DNA from 3 places in the Rhizobium sp. CECT 9324 genome. Region 3 is predicted to be linked to each of the others. Evidence: riboswitches for the same ligand, from Rfam matches in the RefSeq annotation. Region 3 holds a riboswitch; each other region holds the start of a gene.
The links. Region 3 has a riboswitch for thiamine pyrophosphate ahead of thiD (bifunctional hydroxymethylpyrimidine kinase/phosphomethylpyrimidine kinase). Riboswitches for the same ligand answer to the same signal wherever they lie in the genome.

Region 1: linked by a shared signal. The riboswitch ahead of thiC (phosphomethylpyrimidine synthase ThiC) and the one ahead of thiD (bifunctional hydroxymethylpyrimidine kinase/phosphomethylpyrimidine kinase) in region 3 are both predicted to bind thiamine pyrophosphate.
Region 2: linked by a shared signal. The riboswitch ahead of thiB (thiamine ABC transporter substrate binding subunit) and the one ahead of thiD (bifunctional hydroxymethylpyrimidine kinase/phosphomethylpyrimidine kinase) in region 3 are both predicted to bind thiamine pyrophosphate.

Annotation. Positions count from the first base shown of each region.
Region 1 covers NZ_CAKKMZ010000001.1:3,882,860-3,886,131, forward strand. The annotation lists gene LQ231_RS18825 (sialic acid TRAP transporter substrate-binding protein SiaP) at 1-169, opposite strand, end outside; gene LQ231_RS18830 (FadR/GntR family transcriptional regulator) at 205-951, opposite strand; TPP riboswitch at 1,222-1,345, shown strand; gene thiC (phosphomethylpyrimidine synthase ThiC) at 1,439-3,271, shown strand.
Region 2 covers NZ_CAKKMZ010000001.1:394,180-397,451, forward strand. The annotation lists gene LQ231_RS01825 (ABC transporter ATP-binding protein/permease) at 1-887, opposite strand, end outside; TPP riboswitch at 1,022-1,135, shown strand; gene thiB (thiamine ABC transporter substrate binding subunit) at 1,182-2,222, shown strand; gene thiP (thiamine/thiamine pyrophosphate ABC transporter permease) at 2,233-3,272, shown strand, end outside.
Region 3 covers NZ_CAKKMZ010000001.1:889,234-892,505, reverse strand. The annotation lists gene LQ231_RS04240 (GFA family protein) at 12-410, shown strand; gene thiD (bifunctional hydroxymethylpyrimidine kinase/phosphomethylpyrimidine kinase) at 424-1,242, opposite strand; TPP riboswitch at 1,298-1,394, opposite strand; gene LQ231_RS04230 (HAD-IA family hydrolase) at 1,535-2,209, shown strand; gene LQ231_RS04225 (peptide chain release factor 3) at 2,264-3,272, opposite strand, start outside.

The sequences.
Region 1 (3,272 bases), 3.0 Mb from region 3:
CTTCGGTGCGCTTGCCGATTTCCTCGGCCGCCCAGACGGATTCAGAATGGAAAGGTTCCGACGTCTCGTAGACATGCGCCCACTTCAGAACGGTTTCGGCCTGCGCGGTCAGCGCCGAGGCCAGAATGGCGGCGGTTGCGCCCATCAGCATTTTCAGTTTGAACTTCATCTTATTCTCCTCCCAAGTTGAAGTCAGTCGATCGGCTAAATGCCGCCGGCACGCCTCCATGCGGCCGGTATCGAACCGTCGGTCGTTTCCTCCTCGAAACTTTCCGACAGGCGAAGCTGTGATTGGTCGAGATGGGCACGCATGGCGGCCCGGGCTGCCACTGGATCCGCGGCTGCAATTGCATCTCGAATGGCGCGATGCTCCTCCATCGCGGCCCTCCAGGTATCCTTGTTTTCGAAATAGCTGGCGAGCTTTTCAAAATAGGGTGTCATGCGCATATCGTGAATGCTGCCGACGAAACGGTTCAATGTGGCATTGGCGATGATACCCGACACGATCACATGGAAATCGCGATCAAGGGCCAAGGCGGCACGGCGATCATCCAGTGCCGCGTCCATCTTGGCCAGATTGTCGTCGAGCACCAGGATGTGTTCGGGCCTGGCCAGCCGTGCCGCTTCCTCGGCTACAGCACATTCGACCACCGCCCGCGCACGTAGCAACTCAAACGGCCCTTCAAAATCTTCCGGCGGCAGGTCAGCGACTGGCACCTTGCGCGCCGTCACATAGATGCCGGAACCCATGCGGATATCGATGAATCCCTCGACTTCGAGCACGATCAATGCCTCCCGAATGGTCGGACGCGAGACGCCGAGCTTCTGCGCCAGATCACGCTCGGCCGGCAGCCTTGACCCCGCCTGCAATTCGCCGCGCTCGATCAGGCCTCGCATCTGGTCCGCCACCTGGCGATACAGGCGGCGCGATTCAACGGCGGAGAAAATCATGGTCTGCAGCGTCCTTCTGGACAGGTGGCCAAGTGGTCATACCAATTAGAATGAAGTGATACGCCTGCAAACAACGATCTGTCAATTGCAAGAATGCCAAATGGAATACGAATAGCGCTCCGCTGCGACAAGCACGGTGATTGGGATCATGATGCCCGGACACTGCCTCGCGCAACCGACGTCATCGAATTAGCGTCGGCATCGGGATCGGCCGATCCCACCGCTTTCGATCGGCACTTGACGCGGCAAGCCATATGTTCGTAACCTTAAGTCATTCACCAGGGGGGTCCCGTCAAGGGGCTGAGAGTCTGCTGAGCTTTTTCGAAAGCAGCGCAGTGACCCGTTGAACCTGATCCAGTTCATACTGGCGTAGGGACGGTGCGAGCGCTGCAATGCCAAGAGTCCATTCTGTGGACTGAAGGCAGGCGTCTATCCATCTTTCCGGCTGACATGACTGGGTCTCCAACATCAAACTTGGAGCCTCACGATGAACATTGCCCAAAACTTTACGAAACCCGAAGTCACCACCGGGCCACTTCCTGCCTCGACAAAGATCCATCTGGCCGGCGAACACCACCCGGATATTCGCGTGCCCATGCGACAGATCGCGCTTCATCCGACCTCGGGTGAGCCTCCCGTCAACCTATACGACAGCTCAGGCCCCTATACCGATCAGGCGGCTACGATCGCGATTGATGCGGGTCTCCCCCGCAACCGCACCGCCTGGATACGCGCCCGCGGTGATGTCGAATTATATGACGGCCGACACATCAAGCCGGAAGACAACGGCTTCGTTTCCAACGACCGATTAACGCCGGAATTCCCCGTGCGTCACCCGCCCTTGCGTGCAACCGACGGCAAGGCCGTCACCCAGCTCGCCTATGCCCATGCTGGCATCATCACACCGGAAATGGAATTCATCGCGATCCGCGAAAACCTGGGCCGCAAGGCTGAAACCCAGACAATGTCCCGCGATGGCGAGAGCTTTGGCGCGCATATTCCAGACTTTGTCACGCCGGAATTTGTCCGCCAGGAAGTGGCCGCCGGCCGCGCGATCATCCCGGCCAACATCAACCATCCCGAACTCGAGCCAATGATCATTGGCCGCAATTTTCTCGTCAAGATTAACGCCAATATCGGCAATTCCGCCGTCACGTCTTCGATGGCGGAAGAAGTTGAAAAGATGGTGTGGGCGATCCGCTGGGGCGCCGACACAGTCATGGACCTGTCCACCGGCCGCAACATTCACAACATCCGCGACTGGATCATCCGCAATGCACCGGTACCGATCGGCACGGTTCCTCTTTACCAGGCACTGGAAAAGGTCGGCGGCATTGCCGAGGACCTGACCTGGGAGGTCTATCGCGACACATTGATCGAACAGGCCGAACAGGGCGTCGACTATTTCACCATCCATGCCGGCGTCAGGCTTGCTTACATTCCGCTGACCGTCAATCGCGTCACCGGCATCGTCAGCCGCGGTGGTTCGATCATGGCCAAGTGGTGTCTGCATCATCACCGAGAGAGCTTTCTCTACGAGCATTTCGAGGAAATCTGCGACATCTGCCGGAGCTACGACGTGTCGTTCTCGCTCGGCGACGGGCTTCGTCCGGGTTCCATTGCCGATGCCAATGACGCTGCCCAGTTTGCCGAGCTGGAGACCCTGGGCGAATTGACTCAGATCGCATGGGCCAAGGATTGCCAGGTGATGATCGAAGGTCCCGGCCATGTGCCGATGCACAAGATCAAGGAGAACATGGACAAGCAGTTGAAGGTCTGTGGCGAAGCGCCCTTCTATACGCTCGGACCACTGACCACCGATATCGCACCCGGCTATGACCACATCACCTCCGGGATCGGTGCCGCCATGATCGGCTGGTTCGGCACGGCCATGCTTTGTTACGTCACGCCGAAGGAGCATCTCGGCCTGCCCGACCGCAATGATGTGAAAATCGGCGTTATCACCTACAAGATCGCCGCCCATGCCGCCGATCTCGCCAAGGGTCATCCCGCGGCGCAACTGCGCGATGACGCCCTGTCGCGGGCACGCTTCGAGTTTCGCTGGGAGGACCAGTTCAACCTGTCGCTCGATCCGGACACCGCCCGCTCGTTCCACGACGAGACCCTTCCGAAGGAGGCTCACAAGGTCGCGCATTTCTGCTCGATGTGCGGCCCTAAATTCTGCTCGATGCGCATTTCGCATGACATTCGCGCCGAAGCGCAGAAGGAAGGTTTGCAGGCGATGGCGGAGAAATTCCGCCAGGGCGGGCAACTCTATGTGCCGCTGGCCGAAACAGCACCGCCATTATTGGGAGAGTGAC
Region 2 (3,272 bases), 500 kb from region 3:
CCGAAGCCGGCGGTGACCCAGGTGAGATTGGTCAGCGCCATGGCCAGATGGCGGATCGAGCCGATGACCGTGTCGAGCGTCTGGTGGATATGGCGGCGTTCGGTTTCCTCGCCGCGGGCGAGTGCGATCGCCTCGAGATTTTCGTTCGCCCGCATCAGCGAAAATCGCAGCTCGGCCTCGCGGGCGTAACGATCGGCATTGAGCCGCGAGAGCTTGGTGCCGACAAGCTGGCTGAGCAGCGAGGCTGCGAGCGCATAGAGGATGGCGCCCCAGACCATGTAGCCGGGGATGGCAAAGCTGTATGTGCCGACATGAAAGGTGAAATTGCTCGACAGGTTCCACAACACGCCGATGAAGCTGACGAGAAGGATGGTCGACTGGACCAGGCCAATGGTCAGCGAGGTGGTCATTTCGGCGAGTTTGCGCGCGTCTTCATGCAGGCGCTGGTCGGGATTGACGCCGAGCGGGCTCGACATCGACAGGCGGAAGGCCCGCCTGTCCGTCAGCCACTGGTCGACGACATCGCGCGACAGGCCCTCGCGCATATAGAGCGCCGTCATCTGGTTGAGCCAGGTCTGGATGACATTGAGCAGCAGCAGGAAGCCGGCGATGAAGGCGAAGTTGCGCAATTCGTTGAGGAAGGCTGAAAGATCGCGCCGTTCCAGCGCGTTGTAGAAGGGTGCATTCCACTGGTTGAGAAGTACCGTGCCGTAGGCGGTGAGAAGAATGATGCCGAGCAGGGCGGTGGCGAACGCCAGAATGCGGTTGCGCACCGCCGACTGCCAGAAACTGTCCAGGGCTATCGAAAGCTGGCGGTTGAAGCTCAGTTCGGCAGCCGGCAGCGTGCCCTCGGCAGCGCTCTGCTGTTCGGTATGAAAGGTTACCATGCGCACTCATCCCATCGATCGCAGACAAGGTCTAGCATGCAGGGCTTGCGTTTCCCTTACCCTTTGGCGCGGCCCTGCCGTGCACGATACGCAAGGCCCATCTTGCGCCGACCCGCGCGGCGCGCTATCTCAAGACTGCTCTAACGGGGTGCCTTTCGTTCCATCGGGACGAAATGCTGAGAGGCGACAGCCAACCCGCGGAACCTGATCCGGTTAACACCGGCGGAGGGATTAGACGCGTCGATCGCAAAGCGCCCTATCCCGAGATCAATTGTTTTTTAGGAGGAGGGCGTCATGCCATCATATCTCGTCGACACCTTGCGTTCCGGTCTTGCCGCAGCGCTTCTCGCAACAGCCTTTCTCGGGTCAGGTCTGGTGCTGCCGGCGCATGCCGCCGACAAGGTGCTGACCGTCTATACCTATGAGAGCTTCATTTCCGAATGGGGTCCGGGTCCGAAGGTTAAGGAAGCCTTCGAGAAGAGCTGCGGCTGCACGGTCAATTTCGTCGGCGTTGCCGATGGCGTGGCCCTGCTGACCCGGCTGAAGCTGGAAGGCGAAGGCTCGAAGGCTGATGTGGTTCTCGGGCTCGATACCAGCCTGACCGAGGAAGCCAAGCAGACCGGCCTTTTTGAAGCCTCCGGCATCGATCTTGCCAAGGCCAAGGTGCCGGGCGGCTTTTCCGACGATGTCTTCGTGCCCTATGACTACGGCCATTTCGCCGTGGTCTACGACAGTGAGACGGTAAAAAATCCGCCGACGAGCCTGAAGGAACTGGTCGAGGGCGACCCGAGCCAGAAGATCGTCATCGAGGATCCACGCACCTCGACGCCCGGGCTCGGTCTGCTGCTCTGGGTCAAGTCGGTCTATGGCGACAAGGCGCCGGAAGCCTGGGCGAAGCTCAAGGGCCGCGTATTGACGGTGACACCCGGCTGGTCGGAGGCCTACGGCCTGTTCACCAAGGGCGAGGCGCCGATGGTGCTGTCCTATACGACCTCGCCGGCCTATCACATGGTGGCGGAAGAGACCGATCGCTACCAGGCGGCGGAATTCTCCGAGGGCCACTACATCCAGATCGAGGTCGCGGGCCTGTTGAAGAACGCGCCGGACAAGGATCTGGCCCGGCAGTTCCTCGCCTTCATGCTGGAACCGGGCTTCCAGGATACCATTCCGACGAACAACTGGATGATGCCGGCGGCGGCCACATCCGAGCCGCTGCCCGACGCCTTTGGCAAGCTGGTACAGCCGAAGACCACCTTCCTGATGAATTCGGCCGAGGTCGCTGCCAACCGCAAGGCGTGGATCGACGAATGGCTGGCAGCGATGACGCTGAACTGAGCCTTGCGGCATGGCACGCCCGCGCATCCTGTCAAACGCGGAAAGGCTGCCGGCTCTGGCCGGCGGTCTTCTGGTGCTGGCGCTGGTCGCGGGTTTCATCGGGACGGCGCTGGTTGCGCTGCTCCGCGGCCGGATGGACGGCGCATCGCTTGGCGTGATCGGCGATCCGGTGGTGCATTCGGTGCTGCGCTTCACGCTGTTTCAGGCGGCCCTGTCGACGGCTCTGTCGGTCATGCTTGCCCTGCCGGTTGCCAGTGCGCTGGCGCGCCAGCCGGGGTTTGCCGGTCGCCGCTGGCTGATCCGGCTGATGGCCGTGCCGATGGGCCTGCCGGTGCTGATCGGGGCGCTCGGGCTGATCGGTATCTTCGGGCGGCAGGGCATCATCAATGATGGCCTAGCCTTTGTCGGCCTTGCCGAACCGGTGTCGATCTACGGACTTTCCGGCATCCTGATCGCGCATGTGTTCTTCAACCTGCCGCTGGCGACCCGGCTGATGCTGTCGGCGCTAGAGCGGGTGCCGGCGGAATACTGGCGCTCGGCGGCAAGCCTCGGCCTGTCGCCGCTGTCGATCTTCCGCTTCATCGAATGGCCGGTGCTGGCGCGGGTCATTCCGGGTGCCAGCGGGCTGATCTTCATGCTCTGTGTTACCAGCTTCACCCTGGTTCTGGTGTTTGGCGGCGGGCCGGCGGCAACGACGATCGAGGTGGCGATCTATCAGGCGCTGCGCTTCGATTTCGATCCGGAACGGGCGGTGTCATTGGCGCTGATGCAGATCGTCGTCACCGGCGCGATCCTTTCTGCCCTGAGCCTGCTGCCGGCGGCGGTCGATACCGGCCAGACCAGCGGCCGGCGGTTTGTCCGATTTGACGGCATGGGGCTGCCGATCCGGTTGCTGGATGCTGCCGTGCTCCTGCTGGCGGGGCTGTTTCTCGTGCTGCCGCTGGCGCAGGTGATCGTCTCGGGGGTGAATGCCGATCTGATCAAGCTGTTGCGGGAGCCGGCGTTCCTGCAGGCGGCGGGCACCAGCCTGATCGTCGCATCGTCAGCCGG
Region 3 (3,272 bases):
GGAGATGGACGATGCTCATCACCGGCAGTTGCCACTGCGGCGCCATCCGCTACGAAGCCGACGTCGATCCTCAAGAGGTCGGCATCTGTCACTGCGTCGATTGCCAGCGGCTGACGGGTGGTGCCTACCGGGTCAGCGTCGGCGTCGAACCGCATAATTTCCGCGTCCTTGCCGGTACCGCACGGCGGTATCGCAAGGTCGCGGATAGCGGCAGGCCGAGCGACCAGTTTTTCTGCGATACCTGTGGCTCACCCCTCTGGCGGGTCGACGCTACCGGCAGCAGTATCGCCATTCGTCTCGGCACGGTCGATCAACGTCAGGCGTTGACACCCAACCATCAGAGCTGGACAGGATCGGCTTTGCAATGGGTGAGCGACATCCGCGATATTCCCGCATCATCCGGGGAATAGGGGCCCAATCGCGCTATTGCCAGAGCGCGTGAAAGTGGTGAACCGGGCCATGGCCAGAACCGACCGACAACGTCCCCGACAAACGGACAGCTTCAGCCAGCCAGTCCTTAGCGACCGCGACGGCATCATACGGCGAGAGCCCCTTGGCAAGTTCGGCAGCAATCGCGCTCGACAGCGAGCAGCCTGTACCATGGGTGTTCTTCGTTTCAATGCGCGGCGCTTCGAACCAGTGGACGCTCTCACCCAGGACCAGGAGATCGGGGCTGTCGGCGGCGGCAAGATGTCCACCCTTCAACAGCACAGCTGCCGCGCCACCCACAGCCAGCCGCACCGCCTGCGATTCCATCACGCGGCGGTTCTCGGCCTCGGCTTCACCGAGCAAAGCCGCCGCTTCCGGCAGATTGGGAGTGAGCAGCGTTGCCAGCGGCAAAAGCTCATCCCGCAATACCGCAACAGCCTCTGGGTCCAGCAGTGAGGCGCCGCCCTTGGCGATCATCACCGGGTCCAGCACGACAGGAATTCCGCGATGCGGCCTGAGCGCGCCCGCAATTGCACTGGCAATGCCCGCGTTGGCAATCATGCCGATTTTCACCGCATCGACCCGGACATCGGCAAAAACCATCCGGATCTGCTCGGCGACAAAACCGGGATCCAGCGCCTGCACAGCCGAAACCCCTTGGGTGTTCTGTGCCGTCAACGCCGTGATCGCCGCCATGCCGTAACAGCCACGCGCCGAAAATGTCTTCAGGTCGGCCTGGATCCCGGCACCTCCCGACGGATCGGATCCGGCAATCGACAGGACGTTTGCGATAGAAGTGGAACTGGTTTTCACGGACACCCCTTTTTAAGCGGGGCAGTTGGTGGGACGGATCGCGAAGTCAATCCTGAAATCGTCCCGAGCAACTCCCTCCGCCAGCATTATCTGGTTCAGGTTCAAAGGGTGCTTCTCAGTCCATCTCTCGACGAACGCCCCTGTCTCTCAATTATGATGTTCTAGACCAAGGCCGTGCTGCTGTCATGTGAAACGCCGGATGCCCCGCGAAGCGCACCGAACCATTTGCGGCAACAGTCAAAAATAGCTACGTGCGTAATCTGCCTGTTCCCACATCTCAAGGATTTCGCGATTGACCTCCGCCCAGAACACCGTCTTTGACAAACGTTACAACGGCTTCCTGTTCGACATGGACGGGACGTTGCTCAACTCCATTGCGGCCGCCGAACGAGTCTGGGGGAAATGGGCGGCACGGCACGGGCTCGACGTTGCGGCCTTCCTGCCGACAATGCATGGCAAGCGCGGCATCGACACGATCCGCGGGCTCGCCCTGCCCGGTGTCGATGCGGTCGCGGAAGCCCTGGAAATCGAGCGCGGCGAAATCGAGGATGTCGAAGGCGTTGTGGCCATCCCCGGTGCAATCGACTTCCTCAACGGCCTGCCTCCCGCGCGCTGGGCGATCGTCACATCTGCCCCGGCCCTTCTGGCCCGGGCACGCATCGAGGCCGCCGGCCTGCCACAACCGCCGACGATCATCACCGCCGAGGATGTCAAGATCGGCAAGCCCAATCCCGCCGGCTATCTGCTCGGCGCAAGCCATCTCGGCGTCGATCCTGCCCGCTGCCTGGTGTTTGAAGATGTCATGGCCGGCGTCTTGGCGGGCGAGGCTGCGGGCTCAGATGTCATGGTGGTCACAGCGACCCACAGTCATGCCATGGAAACAAGGCATCCGAGCCTGGCCAGCTACGAAAACGTGCGGGTCCATGTCGACGCCGATGGCGGCATGCAGATCGTGCGGGCGGGCTGACGGGGCGCATCAGCGGGAAGCCTGGAAGCGCCCCGCGCCGAAGTTCACGGAATATCACGCCGCCTTGGCGACGTGATATTCCTTGATCGCGACCATCTTGATCGCCGGATAACGCTCAGCTTCGTAGCGCAGCGAAAACGCGTCCTGCGCCATGAACACCGGATCTCCGTCCAGGTCGCGGCAGATATCGCCACGGCGCTGGGTCATGAACTTGTCGAGTTCGGCAGGCTGATCGGAGGAAATCCAGCGGCAGACCGAGAAACGCGACATCTCGAAGGAGACCGGCAGCGTGTATTCGCCAGCCAGTCGCTCCTTCAGAACGTCGAGCTGTAGAGCGCCGACGACACCGACGATCGCGGGCGAGCCGTCTTCCGGGGAAAACAGCTGCACGACGCCTTCTTCGGCCATCTGCTGCAGGGCTTCCTTCAGCTTCTTCGCCTTCATCGCATCTTCGAGGCGCACGCGGCGCAGGATTTCCGGCGAAAAATTCGGCACGCCCTGGAAGACAAGGTTCTCGCCTTCGGTCAGCGTGTCGCCGATGCGCAAGGTCCCGTGGTTCGGAATGCCGACCACGTCGCCGGCATAGGCCGTGTCGGCGAGCTGGCGCTGCGAGGCGAAGAAGAACTGCGGCGCCGTCAGGCCCATCTGCTTGCCGGTGCGGGCCAGCCGCGCCTTCATGCCACGCTCGAGCTTGCCGGAGCAGATACGGGCAAAAGCGATACGGTCGCGGTGGTTCGGATCCATATTGGCCTGAATCTTGAAGACGAAGGCCGTCATCTTGTCTTCGGCGGCATGCACGGTGCGTATGTCAGCCACCTGGTCGCGCGGCGGCGGGGCGAAATCGCCGAGCGCATTGATCAGGTCGCGCACGCCGAAATTCTTCAGCGCCGAGCCGAAGAAGACCGGGGTCATGTGGCCCTCGAGGAAGGCCTGCCTGTCGAACGGGCGGCAGGCTTCCTGGGCAAGCTCCAATTCTTCGATGAAGGCGGCGCGCTCGTTTTCCGGGAGTTGCTCGGCAACATTGGCCGGGCTGTTGACCGGCAGGCCTTCAACCTGTTTGTCG